One region of the Oceanisphaera sediminis genome, then DNA from elsewhere that is predicted to be linked to it. Evidence: predicted binding sites of a transcription regulator. Region 1 holds the regulator's gene; each other region holds the start of a gene.
The links. The regulator LexA, encoded in region 1, represses DNA repair genes until DNA is damaged. The targets are predictions, from matches to a motif close to ANCTGTNTNNNNANACAGNT.
Positions count from the first base shown of each region.

Region 2: ABD827_RS04400 (YebG family protein) is a predicted target of LexA. The motif match lies at 2,253-2,272, and genes of this name have one in related genera.
Region 3: astB (N-succinylarginine dihydrolase) is a predicted target of LexA. The motif match lies at 1,991-2,010, and genes of this name have one in related genera.

Region 1 covers NZ_BAABDS010000026.1:197,399-201,566, reverse strand. The annotation lists gene coxB (cytochrome c oxidase subunit II) at 1-786, opposite strand, end outside; gene lexA (transcriptional repressor LexA) at 1,439-2,047, opposite strand; gene ubiA (4-hydroxybenzoate octaprenyltransferase) at 2,168-3,031, opposite strand; gene ABD827_RS08880 (chorismate--pyruvate lyase family protein) at 3,037-3,591, opposite strand; gene ABD827_RS08875 (flagellar basal body-associated FliL family protein) at 3,718-4,110, shown strand; gene glpG (rhomboid family intramembrane serine protease GlpG) at 4,104-4,168, opposite strand, start outside.
Region 2 covers NZ_BAABDS010000010.1:131,926-136,093, forward strand. The annotation lists gene ABD827_RS04390 (SPFH domain-containing protein) at 1-178, shown strand, start outside; gene ABD827_RS04395 (Bcr/CflA family multidrug efflux MFS transporter) at 725-1,903, opposite strand; gene ABD827_RS04400 (YebG family protein) at 2,285-2,593, shown strand; gene ABD827_RS04405 (ABC transporter ATP-binding protein) at 2,805-4,168, opposite strand, start outside.
Region 3 covers NZ_BAABDS010000014.1:95,894-100,061, forward strand. The annotation lists gene topA (type I DNA topoisomerase) at 1-1,755, opposite strand, end outside; gene astB (N-succinylarginine dihydrolase) at 2,092-3,429, shown strand; gene sohB (protease SohB) at 3,520-4,168, opposite strand, start outside.

The DNA of each region.
Region 1 (4,168 bases):
CTGTTCGGCGGCCTTGGCTGCGTCCTGCTCGGCCCGGGTGTCAGCCAGCCAACCGTCGAATTCCTCGGGCGTTCGGGCATCCACCACTATCGGCATGAAACCGTGATCCTTGCCGCACAGCTCGGCACACTGACCGCGATACAGACCGGGCTGATTGATGCGGGTCCAGGCTTCGTTGATAAAACCGGGAATGGCGTCTTTCTTCACCGCAAACGCCGGCATCCACCAGGAGTGGATAACGTCATCGGAGGTGATCAGGAAACGAATCTTGCGGTCGGTGGGCAGCACCAGCGGCTGGTCGACTTCAATCAGGTAATTTTCACCCTTGGCGACCGTTCCCTGAATTTGCTGCGGCAAGGTGGCCAGCAGGCTGTAGAACTCGACCCCCTGATCGAAGTACCGGTAATGCCACTTCCACTGAGACCCGGTGATCTGCACGGTGAGATCGGATTCTGAGGCATCTTCCATCGCCACCAGGGTACGAGTGGCGGGCACCGCCATGGCGATCAGAATGATAAAGGGGATCAGGGTCCAGAGGATCTCGACCTTGGTACTTTCATGAAACTGCGCCGCCCGGGCACCCTTGGATTTTCGATGGTGAATAATGGCCCAGAACATGACCCCGAATACCAGCAGGCCGATAATCGCGCAGATAATCAGTATGGTCATATGCAGGCCATACACCTTTTGGCTGATATCGGTGACCCCTTCGGTCATGTTCAAACGAGCTTGCGCTCTTGCAGGCAGCGTTGCCAGCAGGGACAACAGCAGAATAATCGGCTTCACACGCACCCCCAAAAGTTCTTCCTGTATTTTTGGTGCACTCGTCTAACGAGTCAGTGCTTGTCGGGCTACCACATCCCTCGGCCCGGCACTCACTAAGTAAAGCACTGATAATGAAAAAGTAAAAAATTGAAGTAAAAAAGGAAGTTAGGCCGATCCCATGAACAGTGGTCTATTCCATCGCTGTGTAAACATCGGACAAAGGGCCCACTCCACCGGCCCGCTTCAAGCACCTCCTTGTGACGCTCAGCACATGACATCCCTGTCATGTGATGGCCGCTGGAGCAGATCCCTTTGTCCTCCTTGATACTCCGGCATGGCCTGTTGGCGCCGCCTTCTGGCTACTCGGTGCTCAAGAAGAGGCAACAGAGAACGACCCCCTCGACCGTGAAATGCTATGGACGGCATTTCCGAGCCCCCATGGGGCAGCTTGCTGCCGTATATCTTTGTTGGGTAATGGACCGAGTATCCAGTGAATATTCGCAGCCGGTTACCCAGCAAAGATGGCTAGCCCAGTGGCGTGTCGAGGGAGGCGGCTGTGTTGCCTCTGGTCTGAGGCACAAATATGATCAGATACTTAATGGAGTTGATGGAAGGAAACGAAAAACGGGGCAGATCAACTGCCCCGGAGTGCGCTGTTCAGAGCAAGGGGAAATCAGAAGTCGGCGTTGCGGATCACCCCGACGGCCAGGCCTTCGATGGTCAGCTCCTGAGTACGCAGGTCCACCTCGATGGGAGCAAGTTCCTCGTTTTCGGGCAACAGGCTGACCTTGCTGCCCTGACGCCGAAAGCGCTTGACCGTGACTTCATCGTCCAGCCGGGCGACAACCACCTGGCCATTGCGCACTTCCCGGGTTTTATGTACCGCCAGCAGATCGCCGTCCATGATGCCGATGTTCTTCATGCTCATGCCCTTTACCCGCAGCAGAAAATCGGCCGACGGATGAAACAGGGACGGATCCAGCTTGTAGTGGCTCTCGATATGCTGCTGGGCCAGAATGGGCTCACCGGCGGCAACGCGTCCGATCAGCGGCAGCCCCAATTCCTCTTCTTCCTCGGCGAGGCGAATACCACGAGAGGTGCCGGGCATCATGGTGATGACGCCTTTTTTAGCCAGCGCCTTGAGGTGCTCTTCGGCGGCATTCGCCGATTTAAAGCCCAGCGTCCGGGCAATTTCGGCGCGGGTCGGCGGCATCCCGGTCTGCTGAATATGCTCTTTGATGATCTCCAGTACCTGAGACTGGCGAGGCGTAAGGGCTTTCATAATGGACCTGTTTTTTTATACAGTTAACTGTCAGTATATCCAGTAAATCCGACAGGGCAAGCATAAAATCCGAGCCCTTCCTGCGACCGGTATCCTTGCATCAGCCACCACCCGCTGTGGTTACAGCAACGTCAGTACCACGCCGGCGAATACCAGCATGCCGACGTAGTTGTTGTTGAGAAAGGCGCCGAAACAGGCCATGCGCTCCCGGTCGCGGATCTGCCGCTGCTGGTACACAAACAGGCCGGCCGCACCCAGCAGGCTCCAGTAAAAAATGGGGCCAAGGGCAAAGGCCTGGCCGGCCGCCACCAGCAACATCAGGGTCACTAGCTGCAACAGACCGACTGCCAGCTTGTCACGACGACCAAACAGGATGGCGGTCGACTTGACGCCGATTTTAAGGTCATCGTCTCGATCCACCATGGCATACATGGTGTCGTAGGCGATGGTCCAGGTCAGATTGGCGGCGAACAGCAGCCAGAGTCCCGGCGGCAGGCTGTTGCTCTGGGCGGCGAAGGCCATGGGAATGGCCCAGGAAAAGGCGATGCCCAGAAACAGCTGCGGCAGGTTGGTGTAGCGTTTCATGAAGGGATAAAGCGCCGCCCAGCCCAGGCCAGCCACCGCCAGTTGTATGGTCAGGGCGTTGGTGGTCAGCACCAGCAGGAAGGAGATACCCACCAGCAGGGCGAAAAAGCCCAGCGCCTGCTTTTCGGTCAGCTCGCCACTCGGCAGCGGCCGGGCATGGGTACGCTTGACGTGCCCGTCGATATGACGGTCCGCGTAATCGTTGATTACACAACCGGCGGAGCGCATCGAAAACACCCCGGCAACAAACACCAGCAGCAGCCAGAACGAAGGCCGGCCCTCACCGGCTATCCAGATCGCCCACAGGGTCGGCCACAGCAGCAATAGGGTGCCGATGGGTTTGTCGAGTCGGGCCAGCGCCATATAGGCACGCCAGCGAGGTCGGGATGGGGTAGTCATGGCAGTCATTTATTTCCTTCCTGATAGGCCTGCGCCTGCGGTAAAAACAGCTCGGTCACCAAGACACCGGCCCTGCCGGTAGACAACAGCGAACGCCGGGCCCAGGGCAAATAATCCTTTGCTGACGGCACTATGTCCTGCATTTGAGTCAACTGCTGCCACTGCGGAGTCGTCAGTTGGGCAAATTCGAACTCGCTGCGCAGTAATTGAGGATCTTCAAACAACAATTCGCCCAGCGCCCGCTGACCCAGCCCGCCCAGCGCCGGCACCGCATTCAGGGTCGAGGGAGAATACAGGGAGCTGGCATAAACCCAGGGCTGTTCATCGCAGAGCAGCAACACTTCACGGCAAAAGGCACGATCGGCGCCAATCCATGCGGCCTGAGTCGGGGTAAGGGATATTTCGGCGGTGGTGCGCTGTAACTGAACCCGAAACTGCCGGCAATGACGACGCAACCGTTCGGTCAGAGAGCCGGTATCCTGTAGCCAGTGGCACAATAGCCGCTGAGACTGCGGCAACTCCGGCCCCCAGTGCCAGGCATGATCGGCGGTGTTAGTCACTGGCACTTCCTGAAATGGTAAAACACATGCTCGAATCGCTTCATTATTCTGAAAAATACGTATTCACTTGACCGGCCAGTGCTTTATTTAAACAATACTCTTATTATTCAAATAGAAAGGCTTGCGATGTTTCGCTTTATTGCACTTTGTATCCTGTTGACTGCCGGTCAGCTTCACGCTCAGGAGACGGCTCCCGAAGGGCCCTTATACTACACCATGACGCCGGACATTATTACCAACTACCAGAATTCGGGGCAGACCCTGGGTTATATTCGAGTGTCCGTCGATTTGATGCTGAAAAGTGCCGACAAGATGCCGCTGGTGGAGCAGCATATGCCGCTGCTGCGCGATGCCATCAACAACCTGCTGGCAGAGCAGAACCAGCAGGAAATTCGCTCGCTGGAAGTACGCAACGAGCTGGCGCAGCAAGGACAGCAGCGACTCAACGATTTACTGCTGAAAGAAACCGGCGAAACACCGATTCATCGCCTGCTGTTTACCAAGTTCCTGTATCAGTAAGCACGACGACCACGATCAAACCAGGCCTGTAACAGTCCGATCAGCCCACCGCCCAGGT
Region 2 (4,168 bases), on a different contig from region 1:
CGGCAACGAGAAGCTGGAGCCGCAACTGGTGGTGGGCTATCTGCTGGGGCTGGAATACCTGAAAACGCTGCCGGAAATCGGCAAGGAAGGGGATCGTATCTTCTTGCCTTATGAAGCCAGCAGCGTACTCGGTGCGGTGGGCAGCATAGAAGCGCTGCTCAAGGGACCGTCAAAATAAACCTGGATTAATCAATCTGGATTAACGGGAAGCGCAGGCTTCCCGTTTTATTTCTATCAGTATTAAACATAATCATGATGAGGGCATAGTTTCGTCAACCAGAGGCAACACAGTCACCTCCCACGACACGCCATTTAGCCTTGCCACTCGCTTTTCAGCCTGCTGCGAACATTCACTGGATGTTTGGTCAGGCTGAAACAACTCGTTACGGAAGCAAGCTGCCCCATGGGGGCTCGGAAATGCTGTCTGACTGCCAGGGAGGGCGGGAATGCCGGAACGGCAGGAGCATTTTCCGGCCATGGCATTTCACGGTCGTGGGAGCCGATCTCTGTTGCCTCTTTGGTACACCGAGTTGCATGTAGGTGGTGCCAACGGGTGATGCCGGAGCTTCAAGGAGAACAAAGGGATCTGCTCCGCCGACCATCACATGACAGGGATGTCATGTGTTGAGCGTCACAGGGAGGTGCCTGAGCGAGTCGGCGGAGCGGCCCTTTGTTCGATGAGCCAGAGGCAGTGAAATAGCTAAGCGGGTTAATGGAGCAGGCATTACTCCCGATCGCACAACAGCCGATAGGCCAGCATGGAGATCAGGGCGCAGCCGCTCATGGTCACCAGCATATACAGCGGCGAACTGTCGGGCAGGGCGGCGACCACGGCGCCCACCAGGGCGGCGGTGCCAAAGCGCAGGGTGCCGGCCAATGACGAGGCGGTGCCCGCCAGATTGGGCAGGCTGCCGAGCAGACTGGCCATGGTGTTGCTGCCGATGGTGGAGATGACGCCGACATAAAGCATGATGGGCGCCACCACCGACCAGAGTCCCCAGCCCATCAAGGGCCCTATCGGCATCAAAATCCCGGCCAACAGCTGCAAACCCAGCGCCAGCCGCAGCATGGTGCGCGAGCCCAGTCGACGAACCCATTTACCGTTTAGCGTGGTAAACAGCATCAGACTCAGCACGTTAAGCCCGAACAGATAGCCGACATGCTGGGGAGACACCCCATAGAGTTCGATATAGATAAACGAGGCGCCGGTGAGAAAGGCAAACATGCCCGCGAAGGAAAAGGCGCCGCAGAGCATGAAGCCGAGTGCCTGGCGGGTGGCGAGCAAGCGCAGATAGCTCCGTAAAATCGACATCAGGTGCAACGGCTGTCGATGCTCCGGTGCCAGGGTTTCCGGTAAGCGCAGGCTGCAGATCAACGCGATCAGGGCGGTAAAACCCGCCAGCACCCAGAAAATGGAACGCCAGCCAAACCAGTGGGCCAAATGACCGCCCAGCATGGGGGCTATCAAGGGAGCCAGCGTCATGACCAGGGTGATATAGGCCATGGTGCGGGCAAAGTCTTCCCGGTTGAACAAGTCGCGCACCAGTGCCTGTACCACCACGGCGGAGGCGGCGCCGGCAAAGCCCTGGGCGGCCCGCAGCCAGGTCAGACTTTCCACACTGTTGGCCAGCGCACACAGCAGGGCTGCAATCATGAAGATCACCATGCCACCCAGTAGCACCGGTCGCCGCCCGCGGGCATCGGAAAGCGGACCAAACAACAGCTGGCCGAGGGCAAAACCGCCGGTATAGGCGGCAAGGGTCGCCTGCACGCGATGGGAGTTACTGGACAGTGCTTCGGCGATGGCGGGCATGGCCGGCAGGTACATATCGATGGCCAGGGGGGTGAGGGCAGAGACGGCGCCCAGCAGAATAATCAGCGGTAAGGTGGCACTGGATGACATAACGCAGCAGGTTCCTCCGAGACAACAACCCGGCTCCCAGCCTGCTGTTGTGATAAGAAAAGTTGTGATAAGAAAATGATTGTCATTTCTGCTAAACAATGAGCAAAAATGACAAACAAAAAAAGCCAGGTACCAAATCCATGTACCTGGCCTAGGGGAATGGCTCATTGACTGAGCCGTGCGCTAGTGTGAAGGCACCAAGAAGGCACACTTCGATTAAACTATCGGCCAGAATACGCTCGCTCGCCAGAAACCGGGCAAAAAAGTTGCCCGAATCCGTTTAAATCAGCAGATCGAGCGGCCTACTATAAAGCCGTTATTGTGTCTTGCAACCGGCGTGACATAATATTACTGTATTTATATACAGATAAGGAGTCAGTTATGGCAGTCACAATACAGTACCTGGTGGTAAGAAACGGAATCGATAAAATGACGTTTACCAATAAAAAAGACGCAGACGCCTATGATCGCCTGCTCGATCTGGCCGAACACCTCGACGAGCTGCTGGCCGACGGCCCGGTCAGCCTGAATGAAACCGACCGCGAAGCCCTGGCCCTGTACCTGGCTGAGCATCAGGATCAACTGAGTGGGCCCAAGAAGAAACCGGCCAAAAAGGCCGACAAGGCAGCGAACAAGTCTGAAGCCGCACATGCTACCGAGAATGACGACGATATTCAGGCCGTTGCCTGAACGCCTGTTTGAACGCCAACACCGTTCAGTTAACGGGAACGATTGGCTTTCAAGCCGACCTTCTGTGCCATGGATGGCGCAGCAGAGCCCCCCAGGGATGGGGTTACGGCGTGTCGGTGGGAAGTCAATGGGTCCCGTTTTACGCTTAACTCACAGGCGTTATGTTTGAGTGCGGCATAAGGGGGAACTATTGTCGCCTCATGTCGCGCTGCTAGCTGTACAGGGTGCGGTACAGACCGGGCTGCTCCAGCAGTTCGTGATGGGTGCCGGACTGGCTGATTTTGCCGTCTTCAAATACCAACACTCTGTCGGCCTGGCGCACCGAGCTTAACCGGTGCGCCACTATCAGGGTGGTTCTGCCCTGTAAAAAGCCGGCCAGCGCCTGATGCAGCTTTTGCTCGGTTTCGGTATCCAGCGCGGAAGTGGCTTCATCCAGAATCACGATGGACGGATTTTTCAGCACCATGCGCGCAATGGCCAGCCGCTGTTGCTGTCCCCCCGACAGCTTGACGCCACGCCGCCCTACCTGGGTATCCAGCCCTTGCTCCATGGCGGCGATCACCTCATCCAGTTGCGCCACCCGCAATGCCTGCCACAGCGCCTCGTCGTCATGCATATCGCCCAGGCTCAGGTTGGAGCGTACAGTATCGTTGAACAACACCGGCTGCTGCAATACCGTGGCCACGTGCTCACGAATGGTCGGAAAGCCGATATCCCGACTATTGACGCCGCCAAAGCAGATACTGCCGGTATCGGCCGGGTACAGGCCCAGCAGTAGCTGGATAAAGGTGGACTTGCCGCCGCCGCTGGCGCCGACCAGGGCGACCTTTTCTCCGGCCCGGATCTGCAGGCTGACATCATCCAGCACCCTGCGTTCGCCATTGTAGGAAAAACTGAGTCCGTTCACCGAAATGGGCAAGGTCGTGCAGCCCTCGAACGGATCGACCCGGCCCACCGGCTCCGGCTCGCCCCCCAGAACCAGCATGCGGTTGATGCGCTTGAGGGCGGCGGTGGCGGCATAAAAGGAATACTGCATGTTGAGCAAGTCCTGTACCGGTCCCATCATGAACCACAGGTAACTGAATACGGCAAAAATCTGGCCGACGGTCAAATCGGTATACAGCACCATGATCATGCCGGTGGCCCGAAACAGCTCCACCCCGGACAGAAACAGCAGAAAGCTGGCGCGACCGGCGGCTTCGCTCTTCCAGGCGTAATCGATGGCGGTATCGCGGACCCCGCGGGCCCGGTCGATCACCCGCAGCATATAGTGACGCTCGCGGTTGGCCGCCCGAATTTCGTGAATGCCGTCCAGGGTTTCCACCAGTGCCTGCTGAAAGACCTCGAAGGCGCTGTTTTCGTTACGCTTCAGATGTTTGACCCGGGCTCCGAGGCGGCTGGAAAAATACACCACTACCGGATTGAGCAGCAGAATAAAAAGTCCCAGCTGCCAGTTGAGCAGCAGCAGTACCACCGCCGTCCCCACCACGCTCAGTATGCTGATCAGCAAGCGACTCAGGGTTTCGCCGAGAAATTTATCCAGGGTTTCCACATCGGTGACAAAATACGAACTGA
Region 3 (4,168 bases), on a different contig from region 1:
GCCCAGATCTTCGCTGAATTCAGCGTAAAAGGCGTCCAGCACCTGAGTCCAGTTTAGACTGCCGCCGGCAATTTCATCCAGCTTGCTTTCCATCTGGGCGGTAAAGTCGTAGTTCATCAGCTCGGCAAAGCTTTCCTGCAACCGATCGGCCACGATCTCACCCATTTTTTCCGCATAGAAGCGTCGGCTTTCGACCTTCACATAGCCTCGATCCTGAATGGTGGAAATGATGGATGCATAGGTGGAAGGTCGGCCAATGCCGCGCTTTTCCAGCTCTCGCACCAGCGCCGCTTCGGTGAAACGCGCCGGTGGCTTGGTAAAGTGCTGCTTGGGATCGAGCTGTTCGAGGGTCAGTACCTCGCCCGCCTGCACCGCCGGCAAGACAGTGTCTTCGCCTTTGCGGCCCTGAGCGGCGGCCTGTACCTTGGTCCAGCCGGCAAAGCGCAGAATGCGACCGCGGGCCTTGAGATCGTAGTCACCGGCGCGCACGGTAATGGTGCTGCTGTCGTACAGCGCCGGCACCATCTGACAGGCCACAAACTGGCGCCAGATAAGATCGTACAATCGCTTGGCATCCGCTTCCATGCCATCGAGCTTGTCGGCGGACAGGGCTACATCGGAGGGACGAATCGCCTCGTGCGCTTCTTGGGCATTGGCCTTGGCGCTGTATACATTGGGATCTTCAGGCAGATAACCCGGGCCGTACTGCTCCTGAATATACTCACGTACACCGGCCACCGCTTCCTGACTCAGGTTGGTGGAGTCGGTTCGCATATAGGTGATGTAACCCGCTTCATACAGGCGCTGGGCCAGCATCATGGTGCGTTTTACGCCAAAACTCAGCCGGGTACTGGCCGCCTGCTGCAGGGTTGAGGTGATAAAGGGCGCCGGCGGCTTGCTCTGGGTGGGCTTGTCGTCACGCGACACCACCTCGAAGCGACTCGCCTTGAGCGCATCCACCGCCGCCATGGTCTGGGCTTCGTTGACCGGGCGGAATTCCTTGCCCTGATACTTGGCCACCGCCATCGACAGCGCCAGCTTTTCCTTGTTGCTCAGATCGGCCTGAATATCCCAGTATTCTTCCGGTACGAACGCCTTGATTTCACGTTCTTTTTCTACCAGCAGACGTACCGCTACCGATTGTACTCGACCGGCAGACAGGCCACGGGCCACTTTTTTCCACAGCAGGGGCGAGACCATATAGCCCACGACCCGGTCCAGAAAGCGGCGCGCCTGCTGGGCATTCACCCGGTTCTGGTTAAGATCGGACGGACGGCTGAACGCATCCTGAATGGCCGTTTTGGTGATTTCGTTGAAGACCACCCGCTTGAAGCGCTCATCGTCACCGCCGATCAGCTCTTTAAGGTGCCAGGCAATCGCCTCCCCTTCGCGGTCCAAATCCGTAGCGAGATAGATGGTGTCGGCTTTCTCGGCCAGCGCCTGCAATTCGGTGACCACCTTCTCTTTGCCGGGCAGTACCTGATAATTCGCCTGCCAGCCGTTATTGGGATCGACGCCCATACGGGCGATCAGCGCCTTTTGCTCTTTCTGCTGCTTGAGCCGGGCTTTTTCTTCGGGGCTGAGCTGCTTGGTGTCGGCTTTTTTACCTCCGGTTTTTTTGGCGGCAGAGGAGCCGGCGGTGGGCAAATCCCGCACATGACCGACACTGGATTTGACGATGAAGTCTTTACCCAGATATTTGTTGATGGTTTTTGCCTTGGCGGGCGATTCCACGATAACGAGGGATTTGCTCATAAAGCGCGTATAGGTCCTTAAGGTCTGGCCCCCAACTCAGGGGTACGGCGGCAAGGTAATGACGGCTGTATAAGTGAAAAAGCCGCAAAAAGCAAACTTACCAGGCCAGGGCCGAAAAAAAGTTGAGTGAATTTATATTTACTTATTAACACCTTCATACCTGCAGGAATCAACCGCTTTTTTGCTTAAGTTGCCTGTTCGACCGCTTTTTATGCATTGTTATGATTAAGGCATAATCTGTTGTTAAATTCGGGTTACATCTCCTTGAAAAATCCACATATAATGGCGCAACTCAGAATTATCTCGGCTATTTTAACCATTTAAAAGGACAATATAATGGTACAGTTTGAAGCTAACTTCGACGGTCTGGTTGGCCCTACCCATAACTACGCCGGCCTTTCTTACGGCAATGTAGCCTCTCAAAGCAATGCGCAGGATGCCTCCAGTCCCCAACAGGCCGCCAAGCAGGGCCTGCAGAAAATGAAAGCGCTAAGCGATCTGGGTCTGGTACAGGGGGTACTGGCCCCCCAGGAGCGCCCCGATATTCAAACTCTGCGCCGACTGGGTTTTACCGGCAGCGACGCCCAGGTGCTGGAAAAAGCCTTTCGCGAAGATCCGGTGCTGCTGGCCGCCTGTTGTTCCGCATCCAGCATGTGGACCGCCAACGCCGCCACCGTTTCACCCGGCGCCGATACGCTGGATGGCCGTATTCACTTTACCCCGGCCAACCTGACCAACAAGTTTCATCGCTCCATCGAGCACGAAGTGACCGGCCGAATTCTGGGCCGGGTTTTTGCCGACGATCGTTATTTTTGCCACCACGCCGCCCTGCCTGCCAACGAGTATTTCGGTGACGAGGGCGCCGCCAACCACACCCGCCTGTGTGCCGACTACGGCCAGGCCGGCGTCGAGCTGTTCGTGTATGGCCGCAGCGCCTTCGATCAAAGCCGGCCGGCGCCGCGCCGCTATCCGGCTCGCCAGACCCTGGAAGCCTCTCGTGCGGTGGCCCGCCTGCACGGTCTGAATGACGACACCGCCATTTTCATTGCCCAGAATCCGGAGGTGATCGATCAGGGCGTATTCCATAACGACGTGATTGCGGTCGGCAACCAGAATGTGCTGTTTTACCATCAGCAGGCCTTTCTCGACACCCATGCCGCCCTGGACGAAATCCGCCGCAAGCTGCCCGAAACCGAGCTGCACTTCATCGAAGTCCCCACCGCCGAGGTGCCGGTACTGGACGCGGTGAAAAGCTACCTGTTCAATACCCAGATAGTGACGCTGCGCCCCGGCCACATGGCGATTATCGCGCCGTCGGAATGCGCCGACACCCCCAGCGTCAAGGCCTATCTGGACAAGCTGCTGACCCTGAACACCCCCATTCGGGAAGTCCACTTCATGGACGTGAAGCAAAGCATGCGTAACGGCGGCGGCCCGGCCTGTCTGCGACTGCGGGTGGCGATGACCGCCGCCGAGCATGCGGCCACCAACCCCGCCTGCCTGATGAACGAGGCGCTGTTCGGCCGACTGAATCAGTGGGTAGACCGCCATTACCGCGACAGCCTGAGCCTGAACGATCTGCGTGATCCGGCGCTGTTGCTGGAGTCTCGTTCGGCCCTGGACGAGCTGACCCAGATACTGCAGCTGGGCTCCGTCTACCCCTTCCAGCGGTAGTTAAAAACCAGGGACTGGGGATTGGGGCTCCCAACTCCCTATTCCCCATTCCCTGATCCCTATTCCCTATTCCCTATTCCCCGAACTTAATCAGCCGAAGGGGCGTTGTCCCGCTTCCACCAGCTTCATCAGCCCCCGGCTGACACCCGCTTCCACCGCCTTGCCCAGCTTATCCTTGATCGTCTGTTTCGGTTGGTAGTGCAGCCGGATCACCCGCTTGTCGGCACTCGCCGCCAACAGGTAATCGCTGCTGGTCATCAGCTCGTCTACCAGCCCCAGTTCCCGGGCATCGGTCGCCAGCCAGTGCTCACCGGTCGCCACCTCGTCCAGTGCCAAAGCCGGCCGATTCTCGGCGATAAAGTCCTTGAACCGACGGTGAATCACCTCCAGCTCTTCGCGGAACTTGGCGCGACCTTCGTCGTCGTTCTCGCCAAACAGGGTCAGGGTGCGTTTGTATTGGCCGGCGGTATGCAGCTCGACGTCGATGTCTTTGCTCTTGAGGAATTTATTGAAGTTGGGCAACTGTGCCACCACCCCGATGGAGCCGACGATGGCGAAGGGCGCGGCGATAATACGCTCGGCCACACAGGCCATCATGTAACCGCCACTGGCAGCGACCTTGTCGACCGCCACCGTAAGATGCAGTCCCTTGGCCTTGAGTCGCGCCAGTTCGGCGGCCCCGAGGCCGTAGCCATGCACCACGCCACCGCCGGACTCCAGGTTCAGCAGCACCTCGTCC